Regions from separate parts of the Xanthomonas sp. F4 genome, predicted to be linked through region 2. Evidence: predicted binding sites of a transcription regulator. Region 2 holds the regulator's gene; the other holds the start of a gene.
What was found. The regulator FliA, encoded in region 2, starts transcription of late flagellar genes. The targets are predictions, from matches to a motif close to TAAAGTTTNNCNNNCNNNGGCCGATAA.
Positions count from the first base shown of each region.

Region 1 (5,384 bases), on a different contig from region 2:
GGTGCCGCGAGCTTGAACAACGCCACCGCGCGCTGCAGTTCCTCGGCTTGCTCCTCCATCGCCCGCGCCGCCGCGGTGGCCTCCTCGACCAGCGCGGCGTTCTGCTGGGTCACCTCGTCCATCTGCACGATGGTCTTGCCGACCTGTTCGATGCCGGCGCTCTGTTCCTGCGAAGCGGCGGCGATCTCGCTCATGATGTCGGTGACCCGACGCACGCTGGCCACCACCTCGCGCATGGTGTCGCCGGCGCCGTTCACCAACGCGGTGCCGTCGTCGATCTTCCCGACCGAGGTATCGATCAGGCCCTTGATCTCGTGCGCCGCGGTCGCCGACCGCTGCGCCAGCGCGCGCACCTCGCTCGCCACCACCGCGAAGCCGCGCCCCTGCTCGCCGGCGCGCGCGGCTTCCACCGCGGCGTTGAGCGCCAGGATATTGGTCTGGAAGGCGATGCCGTCGATCACACCGATGATCTCGGCCATCTTCTTCGACGCGGCGGCAATGCCGGTCATGGTCTCCACCACCTGCTCGACCACTGCGCCGCCACGCGACGCCACACCGGCGGTGTCCTGCGCCAGGCGATTGGCCTGGTGCGCATGCTCGGCGTTCTGCTTCACCGTGGAGGTCAGCTCCTCCATCGAGGCCGCGGTCTCTTCCAGATTCGCCGCCTGCTGCTCGGTACGACGCGACAGGTCGTCATTGCCGGCCGCGATCTCGCCGGCGGCGGTGTTGATCGCGGTGGTGGCCTGCTGGATGCGACCGACGATGCCGGTCAGCTGCTCCACGGTGGCATTGGCATCGTCGCGCATCTGCGCGAACACGCCATGGAATTCGCCGTGCATGCGCGCGGTGAGGTCGCCCTGCGCCACGGCGCGCAACAGCGTCGACAAGGCCGAGAGATTGCCTTCGGTCAGCTCCATCAGCCGGTTCAGCCCGACCACCATGCCGCGGAAGTCGTACTGGAAGCGTTCGGCATCGCCGCGCCGGGAGAAATCGCCGGAGGCCGCGGCCTGTGCCAGTTCGGTGATGGCCTGGTTGATCGCCTGCAGGCTGTGCTTGGTGGTGCGCATCGCCTCGGTGATCGCCGCCTTCTCGCCCGGCAGCGGTTCCATGTCCACCTGCATGTTGCCGATCGCGTACTGCGACATCACCTCGACCAGGCGCCGCTGCACGTCCACGTGCGCGGCGACCAGCGCGTTGGTGCCGTGGACCATGCGCCCGTATTCGCCGGGGAAGCGCTCGGCGTCCATCCGGTAACTCATCTCGCCGGCGTCGTGGCGCTGCGCCATCTCCGCCTGGGCCTGCATCACCGCCTGCAACTGCGTCTGCATGCTGCCCATCGCATCCAGCAGCTGGCCCAGTTCGTCGTCGCGACGGTGGCGGACCTGGCTGTCCAGGCGCCCGGCGGCGACCGCCGAGGACACGCGCACCGCCTCGGCCAGCGGATCGAGCACCTGCCGGCGCAGCAACAGGTACAGCGCACCGCTCAGCAACAACGCCGAGAGCAGGCCGACCGCGGCGATGGTCCACAACAGCGCACGCGCCTTGGCCATGACCAGCGCATACGGCACCGAGATGCCCAGCGCGAACGCCTGGGGCGCATCGCCGATCTTCAGCGGCACGAACACGTTCAATGCATCCTCGCCGTCGGCGCGGCGATGGTCGAATACCACCTCGCCCTTGGCCACGCGCGCGAGCATGTCCTTGGACCAGGCGTCGTTGCGGGTCTTGCCGACCTGCTGCGGATCGCGGCTGGCCATCACCATGCCCAACGGCGACAGCAGGCTGGCGTAGCCCTCGCCCATCGGCCGCAGCGCGGCGATGCGCTGCTGCAGCGTATCCAGGGTGAAGTCGACGGTAACCACACCTAGGAAGCGGCCGTTCTCCAGGATCGGCGTGGCCAGCGTGGTCATCAACGTGTCCTTGCCGGCCACCGGGTAGTAGTACGGCTCGATCACCACCGGCTTGTGCGTATTGCGCGCCAGCAGGTACCAGTCGCCGTCGCCCGGCTTCTCGTAGTCGCGCAGCGCCTCGCGCACCAGCTTGCCGTTCTGCCGCGACCACCAGGTCATGTAGCGGCCGGTGGCATCGTGGCCCTCGGCACCGACGAAGGCCTTGTCGTTGCCGTCGAACGCGTCCGGCTCCCACATCGTGCTGATGCCCAGCCATTGCGGATGCGCGTCGAGCTGGCTGCGCAACACCGCGGTGGCGGTGGCACGCGACAGGCCAGCGGCGTGCTGCACGCGGAAGCTGTTGGCCAGCGCATCGCTGGCGTCGAAGGCAACACCGATCTCGCGCGACACGCGCTGCGCTTCCAGTTGCGCCAGGTTCTCGATGCTGGTGCGCGAGGTCGACAGCAACGCATCGCTGCTGCGCCAGTAGATGATCATCGCGGTCAGGCCGAAACAGGCGAGCGCGAGCAGGCCGGTACCCAGCATCAGGCGTTTGGCGACGCTGCCGCGACGTCGATGCGGCGACGGAGTGGACATGAAGGCTTCCTTGGCGGGGAGAGGGAATACGGTCGCGGGGAACGCGCACTGCGTCAGCTCACCGCAGCGCGCGGCGCGAGCGCGCCGTGTCCGTTGCCGATGATCTGCCCGGAACGCCTTCCCCATCGGGCCACGACGCGCGGCCGGGCATCACGTCCCGGCGCGGCTGCATGGCGGCCCACCCCATCGCTATCGTCCCGTCGCCCGCAAACTTGATGGCCATCCCGCGCCAGGCCGATGAACGGACGGGTGTTCGCGTTCAAAGCGGCCGATCGCGCGTGGTTTTCTCCTGTATGCATGCGCCAGTGAACAGCTGCGTGCACTGGTGCAGCACTGCGTGTCGGCATACACAAGCGCGACGGCATGAGGGACGAGCCATGCGGATACCGGCGAGGTACGCGCGGTATGCGAGCAAGCCGCACGCGAACGGACGGCGCCCCCGGTGCGGCCACGGCAGCCCGGTGTTGCTGCCGGCACGACGGTGCATCGACAATGGCCCGTACAAGGAGAGAGGCCATGCACCCTGCCCGCGACAGCTGGACGTCCATCTGCGACACGGTTGCGCCCGAAGACCACGACCTGGGCGACGACGTTGCGCTCGCCGTGGAGGCGCCGGCGCGCTATCTGCAGCGGTTCGAAGAATCGCTGTTCGAGCGCGGCATCGAAGAGCCCCATCAGGTCACTCCGTGGCTAGCCCTGGTCGACGGGTTGATCGCCCGGCGCTTGTGCACCGAGGTGGATTGGAAAGTGGACGCCGCCGACCTCGCCCACGCGCTGGGCGAACTGCGGCCCCTGGCGGGCATGCGGAACGTGCTGTCGCCACTGGCCGCATCGCAGACACGCAACGAAGAGGCGCTGACGCTCGCGGCGCGCTGCCTGCACGCGCAGGGCATGGCACTGATCCATCTCGACATCGACAGCGACAGCTATCCGTTGCTGGTCGTCCCTGTGGACCGGGGCGAGGCGACGCGGCGGATGGCCGAAGCGTTGGGCGAACGCGCCGCCGCCCTGTAAGCCGCGACGCGCGTATCGCCGTCGCACGCATCTTCCGGCGTGCTGGGCATCGACACGTGCGAGCCGGGCTTACGGCCGCCAGTTGGCGTTGTATTCCCAGAACGCCACGCTGCGTCGATAGGCGTCGCGATCCAACGGAACGCCGGAGCCACCCTCCTCCACGCCCAGCGCATTGCGCAGCATGGTGATCGGCGCCATCGGGATCTCCTGCGGCTCGGCGGTGTACAGGCAACCGACCACGCCCCAGTCCGCCTCGATCGGCGCGCCCTCGTGGGCGAGTTGTTCGCGGCTGTAGAGGATGGGCAGCAGGTACTCCGCCACCGGCGGCTCGACCCCTTCGAACCAGCGCACCAGTACCGGCAGTTCCTCGCGACTGCGCGCCTCGTAGCCGGAACGCAGCAGGCGCCGGTTGGCGTCGGTGATCGGCACGGTCAGGCAGCGCGTCGAGGTCCAGTTGCGGTGCACGTGCAACTTGCAGAATGGCGCGTAGCCGTCGAGCACCTGCAGCGGCGCGTGCGCGTTGAGATGCTGCTCGAACTGTTCCGGCGTGCAGTCCTGGATCGCATTGCGGCGGCCATCGCGCGGGAACAGGCGCGTGCGGGCGAACGGCGTGAGGACGATGGACATGGCGGACTTGGCGAACGAGGGCGGACAAGCGTAGCGCGCGGCACGGCCGGTGCCCACCGTGCCGCCAGATCCCGATGCGTATCTGGCGCATCAGCCTCAGCATGGGAAACCAGGATAGGAGCGGCTTCAGCCGCGACGGGCGTTACCGGCAATGCCGTCGCGGCTGAAGCCGCTCCTACGGATGCTACGCACCACGCTTCCGGTTAGGGATGCGCCAAGGCGTAATCGATCGCCGCGCGCACCGCCGCCGCCTGCGCGGCATTGCACTGCTCCGGCGTCGCGCTGGCGCTGTCCGGGTATACCTCGGTGGTGGTGGTGTAGCGCGCGTCGGTGATGCCCGCGCACAGGCCCAGCCGCTTCACCGGATAGTTGATGACACCCGGCGCGGCCAGCGGCGTGCCGATCAGTTCGCCGGCGGCATCGGCCGGTGCGATATGGGTGACCTGCGCCACCGCGGCCAGCACCGCCTGCTGGAACGCCGGCTGCGGATTCTCGCTGTCGCCGACCAGGTAGAACCCGTCGGGAATGCCGCCCGGCTCGTAGGCGATGCCATCGCGCGCGGCCAGCGCCGGACGGAACTCGGACTCGTCGCTGTCGGTGGTCTCGTGCAGGTCGATGTGCATGCGCACCCGATCGCGCAGCGGCGCCACCAGGCGCAGCAGCGCGGCCGACTCCTGCGCCGGGCTGTCGGCGCGGAACGAACGGTTGGGATCCAGCGCATCGGCGTTCCAGCGGTGAATGCGTTCGTACGCCCACGGGCTCACGCACGGCGCCACCAGCACGTTGGCGCGGCCGGCATACGCGTCGGCATGCTGCTGCGCGAACTGCAGCGCGCCATGCACGCCGCTGGTCTCGTAGCCATGCACGCCGCCGGTAACCAGCATGCACGGCGAGGCGTCGTCCCAGTTGCGGCTGCGCAAGGCCAGCAGCGGATAACGCTCCTGCGCATACGCCAGTTCCCCGTACGCGACCACCTCCCACTGCCCGCGCAGGCCTTCGATGGCGGCGACCACCTCGTCCTGGTAGCTGCGCCGGCGCGGCTGTGTAGCCAGCCAAGCCGCCTTCTCGGCGGGGCCCCAGGGCACGCCGGGGGTTCCGATCGGATAGAAGGCTGCGCTGGTCATGGTGCGGCTCCGCGTCGACAGGTGAGGGCGGCGACTGTAGCAAAGCGCATGGGCCGCGATGCGACATGTGCCGCGAATGCAGCGTTCGTGGTGCTCCCATGCGGAAGCGGAAACAGATCCCGCTTTCGCGCGC
Region 1 is NZ_JAASQX010000001.1:393,393-398,776, reverse strand. Features, by position in the region: gene FHR66_RS01725 (methyl-accepting chemotaxis protein) at 1-2,486, opposite strand, end outside; gene FHR66_RS01720 (DUF6630 family protein) at 3,003-3,500, shown strand; gene FHR66_RS01715 (DUF3228 family protein) at 3,570-4,127, opposite strand; gene FHR66_RS01710 (M14 family metallopeptidase) at 4,331-5,251, opposite strand.
Region 1: a site for FliA is predicted at 2,676-2,702, ahead of FHR66_RS01725 (methyl-accepting chemotaxis protein). Genes of this name have one in related genera too.

Region 2 (5,384 bases):
GGGAGCGCGGCAGCGGCTTGATCACCACTTCCTCGCGGCCGCGGACCTGGTCCACGACCAGGCCCATGCGCGATTCGCCGGCCTGCAGCACCACCACGGTCAGCAGCGGCAGTTGCGGGGCGTCGATGTTGAGCCACTGGCGCAGGTCCACCAGCGGCAGGGTGTGCGACTGCCGGTCGAGCACGGCGCGGCCGTCGAACCAGCCCAGCGAGCGGCGCGGGGCGTGCAGCACTTCCACCACGCGCGCCAGCGGCAGTGCGTAGACGGTGTCGCCGGCCTGCACCAGCAGGGTCGGCAGGATCGCCAGGGTCAGCGGCACGCGGATCAGGAAGCGGCTGCCGCGACCCAGTTCCGACTGGATCTGGATCTGTCCGCTGAGCTCGCGGATGCGCGACTGCACCACGTCCATGCCGACGCCGCGGCCGGAGATGTCGGTGACTTCGGCCTTGGTCGAGAAGCCGGGCAGGAACACCAGGTGCAGGCATTCCTCGGTGGTCAGGCGGGCGGCGGCCTCGGGGTCGATCAGGCCCTTCTCGCGGGCCTTGGCGCGCAGCCGTTCCGGGTCGATGCCGGCGCCGTCGTCCTGCACCTCGATGCTGACGTAGTCGCCTTCCTGCTGCGCCGACAGGCGCACGTGGCCGCCGCGCGGCTTGCCGGTGGCCTCGCGCAGCGCCGGCGCCTCGATGCCGTGGTCGATGGCGTTGCGCACCAGGTGCACCAGCGGATCGGCCAGCGCCTCGACCAGGTTGCGGTCCAGTTCGGTATCGGCGCCGATCAGTTCCAGTTCCACTTCCTTGTTGAGGGAGCGGGCGACGTCGCGCGCGACCTTGGGGAAGCGCGAGAACACCTTGCCGACCGGCTGCATGCGCGTGCGCATGACCGCCGACTGCAGGCGCGCGGTGGCGATATCCAGGCTGCTGACCGCGCGGTCCAGTTCCTCGTCGCGCAGGCGCACGCGCAGGGTCTTGAGTCGGTTGCGCGAGAGCACCAGTTCGCCGATCAGGTTGACGATCGCGTCCAGGCGCTTGGTGTCCACACGCACGGTGTGTTCGGGTTCGGCGGCCTTGGCCGGGGCGGCCGCGGCCTTGGGCGCGGCGCTGGGCGCGCGCGGCGCCGGCTGCAGCGCCTGCGGCGTGGCCGTCGGCGGCGCATCGCCGTGCAACTGGTCCAGCAGCGCTTCGAATTCGTCGTCGCTGATCAGATCCCCCGCGGCCGCGGCGGTGGCCGCTGCGGGGGCGGGTGCCGGCGCGGCGCTCTTGGCCGGGGCCGGGGCCGGGGCGGCGTCGCCGTGCGCGTCGAACTGCGCGATCAGTTCCGGCGGCGCACGCGGTGGCTCCTGGCCGCTGCCGAAGGCGTCGAGCATCGACTGCAGGTAGTCCAGCGACTGCTGCGCGGCGTCGAAGTGCCGCGCCTGCAGGGTGGCCTGGCCGGCGCGGGCCATGCCCAGGGTTTCCTCCGCGGCGTGGCACAGTTCGACCATGGCGTTGATCGCCAGGAAGCCGGCGCCGCCCTTGAGCGTGTGGAATCCGCGGAACACGGCGTTGAGCTGGCCGCTGTCCTCGGGCGCCTGCTCCAGCGACACCAACTGCTCGCCGAGCCGGTCCAGGATCTCCTGGGCCTCGATGATGAAGTCGGCAGCGATGTCGTCGGGTACGGCGCTCATGGCATTACAGTCCCAGTCCGGACAGCAGGTCGTCGGCGTCGTTCTGCGACACGCCGTGGCGGTCCAGACCGGGCAGGGCCGGGCCGGCCAGGCTGCCGTCGGGTTTGCGTTCTTCCTTCGGCGGCAGCCCCAGCGCGCCGAAGCCTTCGTGCACGCGGCGCACGATGCCGGCGACGCGGCGGATGATCTGCCCGGTCAGGTCCTGGAAGCTCTGCGCCAGCGCCATTTCGGTGAGGTTGTGGCGGATCTTGTCGAGGATCTCGCCCTGGTCGCCGCTGAGGCCGCCGGCGGCGAGCTGGTTGGCCAGCGCGCGGCATTCCTCGGCCAGGTCCAGGGTGCGGTGGCTGGCCTGTTCGGTCATCTCCACCACGTGGTCCAGACGCGAGCAGGCGTCGTCCAGCTCGCCGGCCTCGCTGGGCACCACCGGCAGTTCGCCGAGCGCCTGACCCAGATCGCGCGCGAGCCGGCTCAGGCCCTGCATCATCGGCCGCGTGCGCCAGGCGGCGAGGGTGTCGATCTCCCTGCGCCAGCCGGCCTCGTCGCCGTTCTCCAGCGCGTCCAGCGCGCCTTGCAGGCGTTCGATCAGGGCGGTACGTTCGGCGGTGGCTTCCATTTAGGCGGTCGCTCCCAGGCGTTCGAAGATCTTGCCCAGCTTCTCCTGCAGCGTCTGCGCGGTGAACGGCTTGATGATGTAGCCGTTCACGCCGCACTGCGCGGCCTCGATGATCTGCTCGCGCTTGGCCTCGGCGGTGACCATCAGCACCGGCAGGTGCTTGAGCTTGTCGTCGGCGCGGATGTTGCGCAGCAGATCGATGCCGGTCATGCCGGGCATGTTCCAGTCGGTGACCACGAACTCGAACGGTGCCGAGCGCAGCGCGGCCAGGGCGCTGTTGCCGTCTTCGGCCTCGGCGGTGTTGGTGAAGCCCAGATCGCCGAGCAGATTCTTGACGATGCGCCGCATCGTCGAGAAATCGTCCACGATCAAAATCCGCATGTTCTTGTTCACCACTGACTCCTAAGGGTTCCTATTCTTCGTCTTCCAGACCGGCATCGGCGACACCGAACGCCTTCAGGCGTCCGCGCAACCGTACCGTGGCCTGGCCATGGATCTGACACACGCGCGACTCGCTGACCCCGAGTACCGCGCCGATTTCCTTGAGGTTCAATTCCTGCTCGTAGTACAGCGACAGCACCAACTGCTCGCGTTCGGGCAACTGCGCAATGGCCTTGCCCAGCTCGCGGCCGAATTCGCTGCGCTCGAGCATCTGCTGCGGATTGGGTCCGCCCTTGGCGATGGTATCCAGCTCGCCATGGTCCTCGATGCGCGACTCCAGGCTCAGCACCTGGCCGCGGGCGGCATCTTCCATCAAACGCAGGTATTCGGGAAGCGGCATGTCCATCGCCGCGGCCACTTCGTTGGCGGCGGCGGCGCGGCCGGTGCTCTGTTCGATCTTGCGGATCGCCGAGGCGGCGTCGCGGGCGCGGCGGTGCACCGAGCGCGGCACCCAGTCGCCGCGGCGGATCTCGTCGATCATCGAGCCGCGGATGCGGATCGAGGCGTAGGTCTCGAACGAGGCGCCCTGTTCGGCGTCGTAGCTGCGCGAAGCCTCGATCAGGCCGATCATGCCGGCCTGGATCAGGTCGTCGATCTCGACGCTGGCCGGCAGTCGCGCCGCCAGGTGATGGGCGATGCGCCGGACTAGGTCCGAGTGCTGGGCGATGTAGTCGTTGGCGCTGTTGCGCTGGACGGCGCGGTAGTGGGCGGCGGCGTTCATGCGGCCACCCCGCGCTGGATGATGCGTTCGACGAAGAACTCGACGTTGCCGCGCGGGGCGGTCGGCGCCTGCCAGCGCGCGGTGCGCCGGGCGATCTCGGAGATCGCCTGCGCCGACGGGCTGGACGGGTAGGCCTTGACCACCGGCTGCTGGCGCTGCACCGACAGGCGCAGCCAGTCGTCCTGCGGCACGCAGCCCAGGTAGTTCAGCGACACGTCGCCGAGGAACTTCTCGCAGACCCGGCTCAGCTTGTCGTACAGCAGGCGGCCTTCGTTGAGGTCGCGCACCATGTTGGCGACGATCTGCACCCGGTCCACGCCGCGCTCGCGCGAGAGGACCTTGATCAGGGCGTAGGCGTCGGTGATCGAGGCCGGCTCGTCGCAGACCACCACCACCGCGTCCTGCGCGGCCTGGCAGAAGGTCAGCACGCTGTCGGTGATGCCGGCGGCGGTGTCGACGATCATCACGTCCAGCTCGCGCTGCAGCTCGGAGAACACGTTGACCAGGCCCACGTGCTGGGCCGGCGGCAGCTCGGCCATGTAACGGCGGCCGGAGGCGGCGGGCACCACCATCAGCCCGTTGGGCATGTCGATCAGCACTTCTTCGAGGGTGCAGCGCCCGGCGACCAGGTCGGCCACGGTGAACTTGGGCGTCAGCCCCAGCAGCACGTCGACGTTGGCCAGGCCGAGGTCGGCGTCCAGCAGCAGGGTGCGCTTGCCCATGTCGGCCAGCGCCATGGACAGGTTGACCGAGATGTTGGTCTTGCCCACGCCGCCCTTGCCGCCGGTCACGGCGATGGTGCGCACCGGACCCAGCGGTTCGCTACGCGTCGCCGACAGGGGGAAGGCATTGGTCAGATTGACGTAGTCACGCGACGGCATGGGTCTGCTCCGGAGTACAGGGCTTATCGGCAGCGCGCCGCAAATCTTCAAGGCGCAATACCAGGCTGGCGGCGTTGGCGCGGTGCAGGTCGTCCGGCACGCGCTGTCCATCGGTCACCCAGGTGATGGGGAGGCGGTGGTCCACGACCACCGACAAGGCACTGCCGAACCGCCCGGTCTCGTCCAACTTGGTCATGATGACCCCCTGTGGGTCGGCGCCGGCGAACCGGCGCACCACCTCGTCCAGGTCGGAGAAATGGGCATTGGCAGGCAGTACCAGCAAGGATCGGACCACACGCGAGGCGCGCAGCCAGTGCAGCTGGGCGGCCAGGGCGCGGTCGCGCTGGCCCATGCCGGCGGTGTCGATCAGCACCAGCTTGTAGTCGGCCAGGCGCTCCAGCAACTGCTGCAGCGCGGCGTCGCTGTCGGCCTCGTGCACGGCGATGCCGAGCTGGCGGCCGTAGCTGTGCAACTGTTCGCGGCCGCCGACGCGGACCGTGTCGGTGGTCACCAGGGCCACGTCGCGGGCGGCATGGCGCTCCAGGAAGCGCGAGGCCAGCTTGGCGATGGTGGTGGTCTTGCCGGCGCCGGTGGGGCCGATCAGGGCGATCACGCCGCCTTCCTCGATCGGGTCCAGCGGAGCGATCGGCAGGCGCTTGGACAGCAGGCCCAGCATCAGCCCGCGGCCGCGGTGCAGCTCCAGGTCGGCGGGGATCTGCATGACCACGTCGCGGGTGATGCCGCTGTCGAAGCCATAGTCGTCCATCAATTCCAGGGCCTGGGCGCGGACCGGCGAACCGCGCAGGCGTTCGTCGGTGAGGCGGTTCATCTCGCGCTCGATCATCTGCCGCATCAGCGCCAGTTCGTCGCGCAGCTGCGTCAATTGTTCGTCGTTCTGCGGGGCCGGGAAGGTCGGCACCGCCGCCAGCGTCGCGGCCGCCGGGATTCCGGCAGTGGCCGGCGCGTCCGGCTTGGCCGCGCTCGGCGCAGGCACGGCCGGGGCCGGGCTCGCCACCGGGGTCAGCGCCACCGCGGCGACGTCGTCGCGCCAGGCCGGCACGGCCT
Region 2 is NZ_JAASQX010000002.1:96,164-101,547, forward strand. Features, by position in the region: gene FHR66_RS08320 (chemotaxis protein CheA) at 1-1,663, opposite strand, end outside; gene FHR66_RS08325 (protein phosphatase CheZ) at 1,668-2,276, opposite strand; gene cheY (chemotaxis response regulator CheY) at 2,277-2,669, opposite strand; gene FHR66_RS08335 (RNA polymerase sigma factor FliA) at 2,689-3,438, opposite strand; gene FHR66_RS08340 (MinD/ParA family ATP-binding protein) at 3,435-4,319, opposite strand; gene flhF (flagellar biosynthesis protein FlhF) at 4,306-5,384, opposite strand, start outside.